One region of the Bacillus sp. YC2 genome, then DNA from elsewhere that is predicted to be linked to it. Evidence: predicted binding sites of a transcription regulator. Region 1 holds the regulator's gene; each other region holds the start of a gene.
The links. The regulator Rex, encoded in region 1, represses fermentation and respiration genes when NADH is low (regulators of the CRP and FNR family bind a similar motif). The targets are predictions, from matches to a motif close to TTGTGAAATATTTCACAA.
Positions count from the first base shown of each region.

Region 1 (5,886 bases):
GCATCGGCCGGCATGTCCGTCCTCTGGGCTGTTGCCGGAGTCTGGCTCGCTTTATTTGCTCAAGGAATCGCGGGTTTAATTGAACAATACGTCTTTCACGTAAACAGCGGCTCCGAAAACACTCAAGCCATTCTCAGAATCATTAAAGCCATGCCGCTCATGATTATCGTTTCTTCTATTGTAGGGCCGATCCTTGAAGAAATCATTTTCAGGAAGATCATCTTCGGAGTACTGTATGAAAAAACGAATTTCTTTATCGCCGGGCTGATCAGCTCCGTGATTTTCGGCATTGTTCACCAAGATCTCACGCATCTGCTGCTTTACACAGCCATGGGCTTTACCTTTGCGTTTTTATACGTGCAGACGAAACGGATTCTTGTGCCGATGTTCGCCCATGTCATGATGAATACCATCGTCGTGGTCATGCAGCTCGGACCAGCCCAAAAATACATTGAACAGCACAGTGAACAAATGCAATTAATTATTGGAGGATTGTTTTTATGAGGAACCCAATGACTTGGGGCTTGATCTATTTTATCGTCGGCTGTATCTTCACATATCTGGCCGCAAGCTCGCCGGGCAGCATGTGGTCTTTTTATTCCATTCTGCTGATGGTTTTCGCCGCTTATAATATCAGTATTTCTTTCAAAATGTTTGCTTTTTCGCTTAAGGTAAAGAAAAATCAAAAATAAAGAAAAGCCATTTCTCGTTATATGAGAAATGGCTTTTTTATTATGCTGATATGTCACGGTCAGACTCGCGGCTGGCTGTCTGCTTTTTCCGATACGCCGCTTTGGATATGAGGATACTGATCTCATATAATATGCAAAGCGGAATGGTGATCATCAAATGGGACAGCAGCTCAGGCGGCGCGATCAGCGCGGCGATCACAAGCAAAACAAAGTACGCGTACTTTCGGATTTTCGATAAAAACATCGGTGTCACAATACCGAGCCTTGTTAAAAACATGAGAAGAACCGGCATTTGAAACAGCAGCCCAAACGGAATGGTCAGCTGCAGAAGAAAATGAAAGTACTCGGTGATGCCGATAACCTGATTCACATCCAAGTCATTCGAAACCCGCTTCATAAAATCAACGACCAGCGGAAATAAAATATAATAAGAAAACGACACTCCCGCAACAAACAGCACGATCGCGATCGGGATATAGCTGAGTGTTACTTTGCGCTCCTTTTCATACAGTCCGGGACTGACAAACGCCCAAATCTGATAAAGAATGACCGGCGAAGTCAAAATGATGCCGATAATAAACGCAAACTGCAAAAAGATATACAGCGGATCTGTCAGCTTAAAAGCATTAAGAGTAAGCTCCTTCACTTCATCGGCTTTTTGAAGATACACAATGATAGGCTTTGCCAGAAAAAAGCCGGCGGCAAAGAAAACCGCAAAGGATAACGCAACAATTAGCAATCGTTTCCGAAGTTCGGCAATATGCTCCACAAGCGACATTTGATTCACTCTCATACGTGTCATCCTAACTTACTGATCTTCTTTCTTTTTTTCCTCTTCTTCACCGGCTAATCCTTTAGTAGCATTCTTAAATTCACGAAGCGTGTCCCCCGCTGCTTTTCCTAATTCGGGAAGCTTCTTCGGGCCGAAAATAATGACTGCCACTACCCCTATTACTGCCAGGCTTCCTGGACCGATCATGTGCGCTCCTCCTTTCGTTATTCGATCTCTTCTAACACAGAATAATGCTTTAAGAAATAAACCAATGATTGAAGTTCAACAGCTAAATCTATATGATGAATTCGAATGTGATCCGGCACATTCAAACGGGCCGGCGTAAAATTGAGGATTCCCTTTATCCCAAGCGCCACAAGACGGTCAGTGATCGACTGGGCGGCAACTGCCGGTACAGTAAGAATCGCCACGGGTTCATCCTTAATATGGAGCTCTAAATCATCCAGGTTATAGACAGGCACACCGCCTACCTCAGTTCCTATTTTACTCTGATTCACATCAAAAGCCATAGAAATTTTCGTGTTATTATTTTTTGTGAAATTATAGTGAAGAAAAGCCGTCCCTAAATTCCCGACACCGATCAAAATGACGTTTGTCGTTTCATCCTGATCGAGGGTTTTTCTGAAAAATGACAGCAGGTAATCCACATTATATCCATATCCTTTTTTGCCAAGCGCTCCGAAATAGGAAAAATCCCTGCGGATCGTGGCCGAATCGACTTTTACCGCGTCACTGAGCTCAGCCGAGGAAACGCGCTGCTTTCCTGACGCGTGCAAATTCTTTAAAAAGCGATAATAAAGCGGCAGCCGTTTTGCTGTCGCCTGTGGAATTTTTGATTGATCCTTATTCATTATTGGTCCTCCACTTTATACTCAGATGCATCTCTTTTAAAATCACCGTTTTTCCCGCCTGTTTTTTCAAGCAGACAGGTAGGGCCGATGACCATCCCCTTATCCAGCGCCTTGCACATGTCATAGACGGTCAAAGCGCACACTGATGCGGAAGTTAGCGCTTCCATTTCCACACCTGTACTCCCTTTCGTTTTTACGCTTGCCTGTATATGAAGAATGGCTTCGGTTTCTTTTTCTTCCCAGCCGAATGAAATATCGACGCCGCTTAAAGAAAGCGGATGGCACATCGGAATAATCGCTGACGTTTGCTTTGCAGCCATGATTCCTGCCACCTGTGCGACAGCCAGCACGTCTCCTTTGCCGATCTCGCGGTTTTTGATTCTGCTGTACACTTCATGCTTCATGTGTACGCTTGAAACAGCAGCCGCAGTACGAACTGTTGAAGATTTATCGCTTATATCCACCATGCGGGCACGGCCCTCTTCATTAAAATGAGAAAATCCATTCATATTAAACTCTCCTTACTTCTGATCATACACTATTTTCTCCCTGATGTCTTATCCTATAATGTTCCAATTCTGATGTATTGTTTGCTGACAGCAGGTTGATAAGCTACACTTAACTTATTATAACAGAGGTGAAATAATATGATGATCTTACAAATTAATCAGCTTTCCAAATCTTTTGGCGCTGATCCTATTTTAAACAATATAAAGCTTGAAGTCAGATCTCGGGATCGCATCGCCATTGTAGGCAGAAACGGAGCCGGCAAATCAACTCTTCTTAAAATTATCGCAGGTCACCTTTCATATGAAAAGGGAGAATTAATCAAACCGAAAGAATTAACGATGGGATACCTTGCCCAGCACACAGGCTTGGAATCTCAGCTTACCATAAAAGAAGAATTGCTGAGTGTTTTTGATTTCCTGAAAGCAATGGAGAAGGAAATGCGCTCCATTGAAGAAAAAATGGCAACGGCTGACACGGCTGAACTTGAGGGCCTGATGAAAACCTACGACAGGCTTCAGCAGGATTTTAAGGATAAAGGCGGCTACCAATATGAAGCGGATGTCCGGTCAGTCCTTCACGGCCTCGGCTTCGGCAAATTTGACGATTCGGCGAAAGTTCAGAGCCTGAGCGGCGGCCAGAAAACAAGGCTTGCCCTCGGGAAGCTGCTGTTAACCCAGCCGGACCTTCTCATTTTGGATGAACCGACAAACCATCTCGACATCGACACGCTCACTTGGCTTGAGCATTATTTACAGGGATACTCCGGGGCTATTCTGATCGTCTCCCATGACCGGTACTTCCTTGATAAAGTCGTCAGCCAAGTGTACGAGGTCTCAAGAACCGAAAGCAAAAAATACTTCGGCAACTACAGCGCCTATTTAGAGCAAAAAGCCGAGCAATACGAGAAAGATAGAAAATTATATGAAAAACAGCAAGACGAAATCGCCAAGCTCCAAGATTTTGTCGACCGCAACCTGGCCAGAGCATCTACCACGAAAAGAGCGCAAAGCAGAAGAAAACAGCTTGAACGAATGGATGTCATGGCAAAGCCGCTTGGTGATGAAAAATCCGCCTCTTTCCGGTTCGAGATAACAAAACAGAGCGGAAACGATGTCCTGCGCGTGCAAGATGTCTCCATCAGCTATGACGGCCAGCCGCCGCTTTTGAAAAATTTGACGTTCGGCATTACACGAGGCGAAAGCGCCGCCCTTGTCGGTCCTAACGGAATCGGCAAATCAACCTTGCTGAAAACGATTATGAAAACACTCGGACCAGACTCCGGGACGATCACCTGCGGGTCCAATGTCAGCATCGGCTACTATGATCAGGAGCAAGCCGAACTGACATCGTCGAAACGCGTGCTGGACGAGCTGTGGGATGAATATCCGGACATGCCGGAAAAAGAAATCAGAACCTGCCTCGGCAACTTTTTATTCAGCGGGGATGATGTACTGAAACCGGTCCGCTCCTTAAGCGGCGGTGAAAAAGCCAGAGTCGCGCTTGCCAAGCTGATGCTGCAAAAAGCGAACTTTCTCATCCTTGATGAACCGACCAACCATCTTGATTTAGACAGTAAAGAGGTGCTGGAGAACGCGCTGATCGATTATCCCGGCACTCTGTTATTTGTGTCACATGACCGGTATTTTATTAACAGAATCGCCACAAGAGTGCTGGAGCTGTCGTTCGATCATGTAGAAGAATACCTTGGAGACTATGATTACTATACGGAGAAAAAAGCCCAGCAGCTCGAATTAGAAGAAATGAAGCGTCAAGAAGAGAAAAACGCGCAGCCTTCAGGCAACGTAAAACAGGAAACAAAAAGAACATATGAGGAAGAAAAAGAATGGAAGAAGAAAGAACGGCAGCGGGTGAGACGCATCGAAGAAATCGAAGCGGCCGTGTCATCCATTGAAGACAGCATCAGCCGCAATGAAGAATTGCTTTGTGACCCTGACGTGTATCAGGATCATGAAAAAGTGCAGTCCATTCATGCAGAAAACGAGACATTAAACAATGAGCTCGAGCGTTTATTAGCAGAGTGGGAAGAACTGTCCACAGAATAACAGAAAAAGTCAAGCACCTCTTTTCAGGGGTGCTTTTTTATCCACAGCCTCTCTCCTTATCAATCATTAAAGTAAGCGCTTTATACACAATATCCACAAAATTTTCTGACTTTATCCACTTTACTAACAACTTACAACCCCTTTCCCCGCCTGTATTTCTAAACATATTCACAATGTTGTGGATATGTTTAGAATTGTCTGTTAATAAGTTTTAAAAAAGCCTCACGTTTTACAACGTGAGACGATCAAAAGAAGCTAATTCCAGTCCGGGCTGCCCATTCATATCATATGAGCCCCGAATTCCTTTTTCAAAAGCAATGGTGCCCGCGGCCGCGATCATGGCTGCATTATCCGTGCATAAAGAAAGCGGCGGAATCACCAGCTCCGGATCTCCTTGATGGCTGAATTCTGTTTGCAGCGCGGCTCTCAGTCCTTTGTTCGCAGCTACGCCTCCCGCAAGCAGAACTTGTTTGACTCCGTATTCTTTCGCAGCCTTAGACGTTTTTGCCGTTAATACGTCAATGACGCTCTGCTGAAAACTTGCTGCTAGGTCCTCCTGAGGGATGATCTCTCCTTTTTGCGAGGCATTATGGAGCGTGTTGATCACAGCTGATTTCAGTCCGCTGAAGCTGAAATGATAGGAGCCTTCTTCCAGCCAAGCGCGCGGGAGCCGAATGGAAGCTGTTCCGGTCTCAGCGAGCTTATCTATTTGCGGCCCGCCCGGATATGGAAGCCCCATGGTTCTTGCCACTTTATCATAAGCTTCACCTGCGGCATCATCCAGCGTTTCTCCGATAACTTCAAATGAGCCGTGCTCTTTCATGTAAACCAATTCCGTATGTCCGCCTGACACAACTAAAGCAAGCGCCGGGAATTGAAGCTCTGTTATCAGCCTGTTCGCATAAATGTGGCCCGCGATATGATGGACGCCGACTAAGGGGATTTGATGAGCAAAGCTTAATGCCTTTGCCGCATTC
Region 1 is NZ_JAHXDO010000010.1:146,166-152,051, forward strand. It holds gene KY305_RS15835 (CPBP family intramembrane glutamic endopeptidase) at 1-504, shown strand, start outside; gene KY305_RS15840 (YdiK family protein) at 501-692, shown strand; gene tatC (twin-arginine translocase subunit TatC) at 733-1,494, opposite strand; gene KY305_RS15850 (twin-arginine translocase TatA/TatE family subunit) at 1,501-1,671, opposite strand; gene KY305_RS15855 (redox-sensing transcriptional repressor Rex) at 1,689-2,336, opposite strand; gene moaC (cyclic pyranopterin monophosphate synthase MoaC) at 2,336-2,845, opposite strand; gene KY305_RS15865 (ABC-F family ATP-binding cassette domain-containing protein) at 2,984-4,909, shown strand; gene tsaD (tRNA (adenosine(37)-N6)-threonylcarbamoyltransferase complex transferase subunit TsaD) at 5,139-5,886, opposite strand, start outside.

Region 2 (5,886 bases), on a different contig from region 1:
GCAGACAATGACAGCCCGAGAACGATGTAGCTTAAAAAGATGTTCATTGGCTTCCCCCTCATTCATGCAACTTGTACAAGTTATTCGGGAATCAGCCGGGCTATGATACATTATTTCAATTTCTCAAGCTCTTTCTCCATAATATCCGTGGTTTTCCCTAAAAAATCAAATATCAGTTCAAGCTCTTCTTCTTTATATTGCCGGCAAAGGCTGACAGTGGACTGGGATAAGGAGGCGAACAGCTGCTTCACATTGGCCTTCCCGGCTGTTAACGGCACAATGATGACCCGTCTTCTGTCTTCGGGGTCCTTTTTTCTCATCGCATACCCCGCTTTTTCAAGCCTGTCGATAAGAGCCGTAACCGAACCCGTGCTGAGTCCCGTTTTCTTTCCAAGCTCTCCTGCGGTCATCGGTCCTAATTCATTTAAAATATCAGCTGATTTCAAATCGGTGGGGAACAGACCGAGAGATTGAGCGGCCGCCTGATGAAAAAGAATCGTCCGGGTGGCCATCTTTCGAAAAAGCTGTATAGCAGTTTCCTCCATCTCACTTCTGGCATTTCTTGTTGACAACTGACAGTCCTCCCTATAAAATCAATTTATCTTGACGATCAAGATAATTAACGGCCAAGTTAATATGATCATAGCAAATCTGATCATAAAAAGTAAGTATGGGAGGAAAAAAGTATGGAACCAAAAGCCGCAAAGGACGCCTCGACGAAATTTGTCGTCCTCGGGCTGCTGCTGGGCATTTTAATGTCAGCTATGGATAATACAATAGTAGCCACGGCGATGGGAAATATCGTGGCTGATCTCGGAAGCTTTGATAAGTTCGCATGGGTCACCGCATCTTATATGGTGGCTGTCATGGCCGGTATGCCGATTTACGGCAAGCTGTCTGATATGTACGGGCGGAAGCGTTTCTTTTTATTCGGACTTATTCTTTTCTTAATCGGGTCCGCTTTATGCGGAATCGCCCAAACAATGGATCAGCTCATCATTTACCGTGTCATTCAGGGAATCGGCGGGGGCGCCTTGATGCCGATCGCCTTTACGATCATTTTTGATTTATTTCCGCCTGAGCAGCGCGGAAAAATGTCGGGCATGTTCGGCGCCGTTTTCGGCCTGTCCAGCGTTCTCGGACCGCTTTTAGGGGCACTCATCACCGACTCCATCAGCTGGCACTGGGTGTTTTATATCAATGTGCCGATCGGCGTTTTATCACTGTTCTTCATTCTTCGTTATTATAAGGAATCACTTGAGCACAAAAAGCAAAAAATCGACTGGGCCGGCGCTATTACTTTAGTGGTGTCCATTGTATGCCTGATGTTTGCGCTCGAGCTCGGAGGCAAAACGTATGACTGGAATTCCGTTCAGATCATCGGCCTGTTCGCCGTATTTGCGGTTTTCTTTATTGCCTTCTTTATTGTAGAAAGAAAAGCGCAGGAACCGATTATTTCGTTTTGGATGTTTAAAAACCGTTTGTTTGCCACGGCGCAGATTTTGGCTTTCCTTTACGGAGCCACGTTTATTATTTTAGCCGTGTTCATTCCGATTTTTGTACAGGCTGTGTACGGAAGCTCTGCGACCAGCGCAGGCTTTATTTTGACGCCGATGATGCTCGGTTCGGTCATCGGCAGTATGATCGGCGGAATCTTCCAAACGAAAGCGAGTTTCCGTAATTTAATGCTGATTTCGGTTGTCGCTTTCTTTATCGGAATGCTGCTGCTTTCCAATATGACACCGGATACTGCACGCACGATGCTGACAGTGTTTATGCTGATTTCCGGATTCGGCGTCGGCTTTAACTTCTCACTGCTTCCGGCAGCGTCTATGAACGACCTTGAGCCGCGTTTTCGCGGAAGCGCCAATTCAACAAACTCCTTTTTGAGATCATTCGGCATGACTCTCGGCGTTACGATTTTCGGAACCATTCAGACGAATGTGTTTTCGAATAAGCTGTCAGATGCCTTCAGCGGCATGAAAGGAGCGGGCGGCGCGATGCAAAATATGGGCAGTCCCCAGGAGATTTTCCAAGCCGGCACGCGCTCTCAAATTCCGCCGCAAATCTTAGATAAGATTATTGACGCGATGTCTCAAAGCATCACATACGTCTTTATGCTTGCATTGGCGCCGATTGTCATTGCAGCCATTACCGTTTTGTTTATGGGAAAAGCGAGAGTGAAAACCTCTCAGGAAATAGCGAAAAAAGCGAATTAAAAAAAGCAGTACATGGCATTTGTCATGTACTGCTTTTTCATTTACTCAGCAAAATGCGGGGCAAGAATATCCTTCAGCACATTTGCGCTGTGAGTGAATTGCGCTTGTTCCTTTTCATTCAGCGCAAGCTCTGTCACGCCGGCAACACCCTCCCGATTGACGACAGCCGGGACGCCGATATATACGTCATCGGTTCCGTATTGGCCGTTTACGTACGTGCTGACAGTTAATATGCTGTTTTCATTACGCAAAATCGCTTTCGTAATACGGGCAAGGCTCATCGCCACTCCGTAATACGTCGCACCTTTTTTCTCAATGATATGGTAAGCCGCGTTTTTTACATCATCGACAATTTGATCGAGCTCTTCCTGCTTGTACGCTTCATTTTTCTCTAACAACTGCTGAACGGGCACTCCGCCGACATTGGCATGGCTCCAAACCGGAAGCTCCGTATCGCCGTGCTCGCCGATAATGTGGGCATGTACGTTTTGCGGCGCCGCGCCGAAGTATTCGCTCAGCATATAACGGAATCTTGCAGAATCCAATGTCGTGCCGCTGCCTATCACACGTTCCTTCGGCAGGCCGCTGAATTTCCAAGTCGCATATGTCAGAATATCAACCGGATTTGTAGCGACAAGGAAAATGCCGTCAAACCCGCTTGCCATCACTTCACTGACAATGCCTTTAAAAATAGCCAGATTCTTTTCAACCAGTTCAAGTCTTGTTTCGCCCGGTTTCTGGTTTGCCCCCGCACAGATGCACACAATATCGGCATCCTTACAATCTTCATATGTGCCGTAAGATGTTTTAACCGGATGAGGCGCAAATGCCTTCCCGTGATTTAAATCCATCACATCTCCCATGGCTTTTTCTTTATTTACATCAATGATCACGAGTTCATCCGTGATCCCTTGGTTTATTAACGCAAACGCATAACTGCTTCCAACAAAACCTGCTCCGATTAATGCTACCTTGTTCACTCGTTCGTTCATCATGTATGCTCATCCTCCAGTGTTTCGTGGTGTCGTTTCACTTGTGAAGTATTTCACATTTATATTGTGCAACATTTCACAAACTTTTGCAAGAGAAAAGTTTTGTCTGATTTATGAACAAAAAAAGAAACCATCTATGATGGTTTCTATGGTATTTTTCCTCAAGTCCCGCTTAATTGATTTCCTCAATAGAGCCGTTTAAGCCAGAGTCGTTATATAGACCATTTTGCACATAATCAAAGCCTGGATGATTCTGTCCGGGCACTTGGGCGCTGCCATTATTAAAAATCACTTTAGCATTGGTTGTATTCGTATCCGCAGGCAGCGCCAACGTGTAAATTCCATCTGCATTCTTAGTCATTGCTTTTCCCGGCCAAGATCCGGTCAATTCTATGGCCTGACTCCCATCATGTCTATAGATATAAGCATTTACATGGTCCCAATGATTTGGATTTTGATAGCCAATGGTGTTGGCTGAAGACGGGTCTCTTTTGGCAAAAGTGTATTCTTGGGTCTTCGTTTTACCATCACTGTTTGTTCCTGTTAACGTGATTTTGTGTGTTGTACCAATTGGATCTCCTTTTCCGATCGTTAATTGGTCCCCATCCTTAAACGCCGTTTCTTGTCCATTATTGAGTTGATATACAGCTTTTGTTGTATTCGCATTTGCACGCAGGGTGATCGTCAACTGATCATTGAAAGAATGTGTTACCCCTGTTTTATAATTCTCAAGAAAGACATGAGGCTCATTTGCAACATCGCCAAGATAAAGAACAACCACTGACCTGCCATTGATCGTGCCTGTCAGTTTTCCGTCCGTTACTTGAAATGAACCGGCCCCAGCTTTATTATCATACCTGCCATCAGGTAATTTTGTTGGAGTATTAATAGTGACAGAAGACGAGCCTGCATTTGCCAGCACAACGCCTTGTGAGCCGCGCTGATTCATGAATATCTGGTTGTTTCCATCCGGATTCGAGAGTTCCTCAGGCTGTCCGGCCATCTCATTGTGAAATGTATTGACCGCAGTGATAGCCTGATCTTCAAACAAGGCACTCCCGCGATCGCCTATTTGGCTTTTCCCCGGGAACCTTACACCATTTCCCCCGCCCTCAGGTCTGGAAAAGAAAAGAGGCGTACTGCCTGAACGAGAAGCTATCACCGCCCAGCCTAAACGGATATCATCATCGCTCATCCATGTGGACTCTTCATCATCATTGGCATACGTATCATGCGACTCTACCCATGTCACTAACTTGTCCGCAGACACATCAGATGCATAGTGGGAGATATTCGACACACTCAGATTGCGATTCTTTAAAGCGGACCTTATGGAATGTCCATAGTTAGATGCTGTCACATTCATATAATTCGCATAAGCAGCATCTCTGGACGCGCTATCTTGCAGTATTTCTCCGTATTGGAACTCTGCGGATGTATTTGTGATATTCGGCCAAAATTGACTGCCGTAATTACTATCATCAGGAAGCTCTATATGTTTGGCGGCATCATACCGAAATCCGTCTGCTCCGTCATTCAATGCTCTTTCTAGGAAATGTTTCAGATAGGATTGTACTTGTGTATTCTGTGTATTCCAATCATACAGCCCGAGCAATGAATTCTGAGTGACATCCCATCGATCGGACCAGTTTTTAATTTGTGTGTTTCCATGAGTCCAGTTTGGAATACTCTTAATCTCGTTAGAAATCGCAGCATAGTCACTGGTGGTATGATTGATGACCGCATCAACAATGACCTTCACGCCATACTTTTCCGCGGCTGCGCACATATCTTTAAATTCTTGTTCAGTGCCTAAGTAGCGGTTGCCAATTTGGTACGAAGTCGGCTGATACAGCCAGTACCAGTTTGACATACTTTTATCAGCTTGATTCCCTTCCTTTACTTGGTTAATCGGAGACGTCTGAATGGCTGTATATCCTGCATTATGAATATCCTCCATATTTTGTTTTAACGTATTGAACGACCAATTCCAAGCATGAAGAATGGTTCCGCTTTTAATCGATGGCGCTGTCAGCCCATTCGATTTGTCAGCTGTTTCAGCATTCGCAGCCGACGGTTCTGCCAGAACCATATGAAACAGTAATAAAAATCCAGCGAATAACGGCAGTAAAGAGGTTTTGAATCGTTTTTTAAACATTCTTGACACTCCTTATTTGATTTTTTGAAGACCCGCTCCGGAGTCAAAAATCCTTCTTACTTAATTCTTCCGCTTCCTCCTTTCAAACGAATATGAAGACTGGATAATTTTGTTAACGCTTACATTTTAAATTATCACAATCACTCTATCTAAACAACTTGATAGAGTGAATTCCATTCTATATTCCTATCCAAATAGAAAGCGCTCCCGGAACTATGAGTCGTTTCCCTCACTAAACAAAAAAAGAAACCACCTTATTTAAGATGATTTCTTCTTTACTTCTTCTTTTACCGCTCTTCTGTAAGACAGCTTCACAATTACATACCGAAGCAAAAACAAAACGCCTCCGCAAACGATAAAAAGAAAGATCATTTTAAGCCAAGCGAAGAATGTATGGGGAAACCCCCTGTCGTACATCGTAAGCACCACTACCGCAAAGGCGACCGCAATTGATTCTATTCGCTGCTGCTTCACCTGTTTTCGCAGTTCTTCTTCGGTGTCTATTCTCGGCATGAGC
Region 2 is NZ_JAHXDO010000006.1:121,518-127,403, reverse strand. It holds gene KY305_RS11980 (LysE family translocator) at 1-47, opposite strand, end outside; gene KY305_RS11975 (MarR family transcriptional regulator) at 111-572, opposite strand; gene KY305_RS11970 (MDR family MFS transporter) at 687-2,219, shown strand; gene KY305_RS11965 (L-lactate dehydrogenase) at 2,261-3,214, opposite strand; gene amyE (alpha-amylase) at 3,384-5,369, opposite strand; gene KY305_RS11955 (DUF6773 family protein) at 5,628-5,886, opposite strand, start outside.
Region 2: a site for Rex is predicted at 3,253-3,270, ahead of KY305_RS11965 (L-lactate dehydrogenase). Genes of this name have one in related genera too.

Region 3 (5,886 bases), on a different contig from region 1:
GAGTTCTGCGTGCTGTTTGTCTGTCAGTTTATACATGAAACCGATGATCAGCATGGCGCACAGTAAAGCGGCAGCGGGATATAAAAGCAGCAGGCCTTTTATTCCTATTAAGGTGCCGGCTGTTTGGGAGACATTTGGGACGTAGCCGATTAAGCTCAGCCCAACACCTGAAAGAAAACCGGACAAAGATTGGGCCAGCTTTCTTGAGAAATTAAACAGCGAATAGGTGGTGGCTTCTTTCCGCTCGCCCGTTTTCCATTCGCCGTAATCAATAATATCTGACACAAGCGCCCACGTGATGCCGTTCGGAATGCTGATGCCGATAAAAGCAATGCTCGCTAAAATCGTAAAAACGTATACATTTGCCGGCAGACAGAAATTCACTGCATCAGCGGCGGCACTGACGGCAAAACCGATGATTACCGTTTGCTTTTTTCCAAACCGTTTGACAAGCTTCGGCAGAAACAGAACGCCCAAAAAAGAAGATCCGATAATTATAAAACTCATGTAGGACATAAGCTCTGCGTTGTGAAGATTGTACTGCGCGAAATACACAAGCATTGCTGATTTAATGTTATAAGCCGATATCGAAAAAATCGTCATAAAAACGACTGTCAATAAAGGTTTATTGCCGATAAAGCTTTTTAGAACGCCCCCCGCAGACAGCTTTTCCTTCGGGGCGTCGCGGACGATGATTCTTTCTTTACAATTTCGATAACAGATCATAAAACCTGCGATCCCGATGACGGCCATCATCCCCATGACAGCGGGGTATCCGATGTGAATGTTATCGAATTGAACGAGGATCGGGATAACGATGACACTCGTAATCAATAGCGCCCCAAGCGATCCGATCTGCCGAAATGCGGAGAGCGCGGTTCTGTCCTCCGCATCCTGTGTAATGGCGGCGCCGAGTGACCCGTACGGGATGTTGACGAAAGAATAGGCGACACCCCAAAGCATGTAGGATGCATAAGCATAGACGAGCTTCCACGTTACTGACACATCCGGTGAGACAAAAATCAATACGGTCAGGATCGCAAGAACAATACTTCCGAATAACAAATACGGCCTGAACTTCCCCCTCGGACCGATATTTTTTCTGTAATCAATAGCCGAGCCGACAATCGGATCAGTTACAGCCGCGAACAGCTTGCTGACTAAAAATATACTGCCGGCGAAGGCTGCCGGGATGCCTGCAACATCGGTGAAAAATTTCAGCAGATATATTTGCCCAAGGTCAAACATAAATCCGTTTCCGAAATCTCCGAAACCGTAGGACACTTTTTCCTTTAAGCTCAGCTTATGTCCTTTCACTTCTGCGGGTGATGCTGCAGCGACAGGCACATTATTCATAAGTCACCTCTCCGGTTAAATTTTAAAAACCGAAATATTCCTGTGCATTCCGGCAGCAAATTCCCTCGACAATTCCCCCTAAAAGCTCCATATCGTAAGGCGCTTCCCCATTCTCTGCCCAGGTGCCGATCAGGCTGCAGACAATCCGCCTGAAGTATTCGTGGCGTGTATAGGACAAGAAACTTCTTGAGTCAGTAAGCATGCCGATAAAGCTGCTGAAAAGCCCTGTATTTGATAATGCTTTCATCTGTTGCAGCATTCCGTCCTTCGTATCATTAAACCACCAAGCTGTGCCGAATTGAATTTTCCCCGGCGTTTTTCCATCCTGAAAGCTGTTCATCATGCTGGCAATAATATAGTTATCGTTAGGATTCAGTGAATATAAAATGGTTTTTGGCAATTGCTGTTTCATTTCTGCGGAGTTTAGAAGCTGTGCCAGAGGTTTTGCGATATGTTCATCATTTATCGAGTCATAGCCTGTGTCAGGACCGAGGGTATTGAACATTCTCGTATTTGTGTTTCTTAATGCGTTGATATGAAACTGCATCGCCCAGTCCAGTTCAGCGTACAGACCGCAAAGAAATTGCAGCGTCCATGTTTTAAATTTCATTTCGTCTTTAAAAGACACATGCCCTCCGCTTAATCCGGCAGCAAAAATGCCTGCCGCTTCGTCTTCGGTTGTTTCGGCATATACCATTTGATCTAAGGCGTGATCGGACACCCTTCCGCCGGCAGCATGGAAAAAACGCACACGTGATTCTAACGCTTCTAAAAACGTTTTATAGGAAGTGATGGAGATTCCCGCAGCTTTCTCAAGCGCCTTAACCCACTCGGCAAAACCCGGCCGGCTGATCTCGAGCCCTTTATCCGGGCGGAATCCCGGTAAAACTTTTACAGGGAAATCGCTTTCTTTTAACAGCATATGATATTCCAGCGAATCAACGGGATCATCTGTTGTGCAAATGACTTTTACATTCGATTTTAAAATGAGGTCCCTTGCGCCAAAACCTTCTCCTTGCAGCAAGGCGTTCGTTTTTTTCCAAATAGAGTCGGCTGTTTTTTCATTCAGCACGTCATAAATGCCGAAGAAATGCTGCAGCTCTAAATGAGTCCAGCTGTACAGCGGGTTTCCTATTGCCATCGGCACTGTTTTTGCCCAAGCCGCAAACTTCTCTTCATCTGCAGCGCTTCCGGTAATGAAGCGCTCCTCAACACCATTCGCTCTCATGAGGCGCCACTTGTAGTGATCACCGTAAAGCCATGCCTCCGTAATCGTAGCGAATGTTTTATTTTCATAGATTTCCTTGGGGCTTAAGTGACAGTGATAATCAATAATCGGCATTCCTTCCGCATATTCTTTGTACAGTTTGACAGCGGTTTCATTATCCAGTAAAAAATCGGTTCCCATAAATGCTTTCATCTTCTCACCCTTTCTAATAATGTTAACGTTAACAAAACGATTCCTTTTCATTTTATCTTTCTCTTTTTCATATATCAATCACTTTTATTTGATTTTTCAAAATAATCCATCACCTCTTATTACAGAAAAAAAAGACATTGCCGTCAGGCTCTGAATTCAGAGCGCCGGGCAATGTCTTTAAACAACTAAAGGATTAGTAAGCGAGACTGAATAACCCTTTAATATGTGTTAAGTAACGTACGTTACTAGCTTCTTTCATTAAAGATGCAGGAAGGCCTTTCAGCGGAGTAGAGTTCGCTCCAATAATGGCAACAGCGTCTTTACGGCCGAGGCTTGCAAGCGTACCAGAGTTTACAGGCTTGAATGTTTCAAGCGTTTTTCCTTCTAAGTAAGCGAATAGGTTGTAACCGATCAGCTCACCCATTTGCCAAGCGATTTGCGCTGTCGGCGGGTACGGACGGCCGTCCGGTGCGAAGTATACCGCGCTGTCTCCGGCAACAAATACATCTTCGTGAGAAGTAGATTGTAAGAAATCGTTAACTGTCGCGCGTCCGCGGTTCACTTCAAGACCTGATTCGCCGACTAATGGGTTTCCTTGTACGCCGCCTGTCCAGACAAACGTGTTAGCAACGACTTTTGATCCGTCTTTCAGATCAATTACGTTTCCTTCAACATTTGTAACAGGAAGACCTGTTAAGAACTCAACGCCGCGTTTTTCAAGGCTTGCTGTCGCGCGTTCGATAAGATCATCCGGAAGAACAGGAAGGATTTTCGGACCTGCTTCAACCAATTTCAGTTTGATTTCTTTTGGATCTACGCCGTATTTTTTCGCCAGGTTCGGCATGATGTCAGCAAGCTCACCGACAAGCTCGACGCCTGTTAAACCGCCGCCGCCGATAAGAATTGTTGCATCAGCTTCGTTTTTCGTTTTAGAGTACTCACGCACACGGTCTTCCACGTGATTGTAGACTTTATTGGCATCAGCCGCAGATTTCAGCACCATGCTGTTTTCTTCGAGGCCAGGAATGCCGAAATAAGCCGTCACTGAACCAAGACCGACAACAAGGGCGTCATATGTTAATTTAGAACCGTCACTAAGCGCAACTTCTTTCTTATCAACTGAGAAAGAGCTGACTTCCGCGATTTTAAGATCAACGTCCTTACCTTTTAAAAGTTTTTCAAGCGGCATAGCAACCGCTTGTTCAGATACGTTTCCGGCTGCAAGACGGTGCAATTCCGTAATGATTTGGTGAGTCGGGTATTTGTTCACAACGGTTACACGGGCTTCATCTTTACTGTAATGTTTGCGAACGGTTAGAGCAGAAAGAATTCCGCCGTAACCAGCGCCTAAAATGACAATATGTTTTGACATCGTATATCCTCCGTCCTTTATATCAATTTGTGCGGTAGTTGATTATTTTTGTTTTTCAGACATGATTTGCAGGTAGCTTTGAGCAAAACGGAAAAGCTTTTGCGCCTGTGGGTCTTTCAGCATTTTCAGCAGGCCGAAAATTCCGATCACTTCATTGCTTGCATCCGCGCGGTCTTTTGCTTCGATCGCAGTAGCAGCCACTTCTTTCGCTGTTTCTTTCACAGGCTCAAGAATTTCTGTAAGCGCACCCACTGTATCGCTCTTCAATACTTCGTCTGTCGCTACAGACTGTGCAAAATCGTAAGACTTCGTTAAAATATTAACTAACTCAGTCAGTTTTGGAAGCTGGTCTACTAAAGCAGTCAGTGATTCTTGAACTTCCGGTTTTAACAGCTGATCAATGAGATCGCGTTGGCCTTGGCTGACAGATTCATTTGTTTGATCGATTGTTTCTGGCATATCCGATTCTCCTTTACTATAAGCAGTATGCTGATTTTTTTGGAAAGGGTAGCCTTCCCCATTTCACGCAGAAAGCATGAAAAAACAGGATTGTGAATTCATGCACAATCATTTACAAAAATAAATGTTTACTACCCAGTTTTTCACTTTGCCATATTCAGTATTATTTTTATATCAACAAAAACAATTGAATAAGTCAAAATTCCTTTTTCCTCTCTGAAAATAGCAAACATAAAAAACCCCAATTTGATTTACTTCTATATGATAACACTTTTTGAACAAAATTTGAACGTGAATTGTTTCGTTTATGAAATTATTTATATGGAGGCAGAGTTATAACGTTTCTTTGACACTATTTTTTTACAGGCAATCCGTTTCTCTCCTGTCATTTGTCCCAAATCTCTAAAAGCGGCGCTTTATGTCCCGTAAAAGGGTCATGCTTCGGAAGCGGGACGCGGCTGATTTCTTTTACTGCGCTTTCACTTTTTTCTGTTTTTATATCATACTTCCGGCCGCCGGGATAAGCACCCATAACCGTAAAATCAGAACTTCCGGTCATTTTTTTGTGGCCGGTTCCGGCAGGAATGACCGCAGCATCTCCCGTTTGAACGCTGATATCGGTTCCGTTTTCGCCTCCGAATCTCAAAACAGCGCTGCCTTTTATCGTAATAAGAACTTCATGAGTTGTGCTGTGAAAATGATGATAAGGAAATACACCTCCCGTCCAGCTGTTTGACCAGTCATGTTGACGGAGGATTTTCTCCGCTTTCTTTACCGTATCACCATCGAAGATCCCTTTATAAATCACAAGCGGGAGCTCGGGGTTGTTCGGGATGCGTCCGTCATCTTCAAAATAAAATGTTTGGATGTCCTCTTTCTGCATGGTATCACCTCCGTACTATTTTGTATTCCACAATTCTTCGTCGGTTAAAACGCTATTTTTTGATATTCCATTGCGAAGCATTCCGGTGAATAGTATAGTATAAAAAATAATGTGCCAAAATGAGGGATTTTAATGAAAGCAATTGTGCTCGGAATATTGTCATCTCTGTTTTTTGCAGTTACTTTTATTTTAAACAGGGCAATGGAGCTGTCAGGCGGGAGCTGGATGTGGAGCTCTTCCCTGCGCTTCATTTTTATGGTTCCGTTTTTATTTATGATTGTTGCGGCAAAAGGGAAATGGGGGCCGCTTTGGCTTGAAATGCGGAGCAAGCCGTTTTTTTGGCTGAAGTGGAGCTTTATCGGTTTCGTGCTTTTTTACGCACCGATTACCTTTGCG
Region 3 is NZ_JAHXDO010000008.1:31,904-37,789, reverse strand. It holds gene KY305_RS13655 (glycoside-pentoside-hexuronide (GPH):cation symporter) at 1-1,356, opposite strand, end outside; gene uxaC (glucuronate isomerase) at 1,379-2,776, opposite strand; gene KY305_RS13645 (NAD(P)/FAD-dependent oxidoreductase) at 2,970-4,148, opposite strand; gene KY305_RS13640 (helical membrane plugin domain-containing protein) at 4,191-4,607, opposite strand; gene KY305_RS13635 (cupin domain-containing protein) at 4,993-5,490, opposite strand; gene KY305_RS13630 (DMT family transporter) at 5,623-5,886, shown strand, end outside.
Region 3: a site for Rex is predicted at 4,698-4,715, ahead of KY305_RS13640 (helical membrane plugin domain-containing protein). Genes of this name have one in related genera too.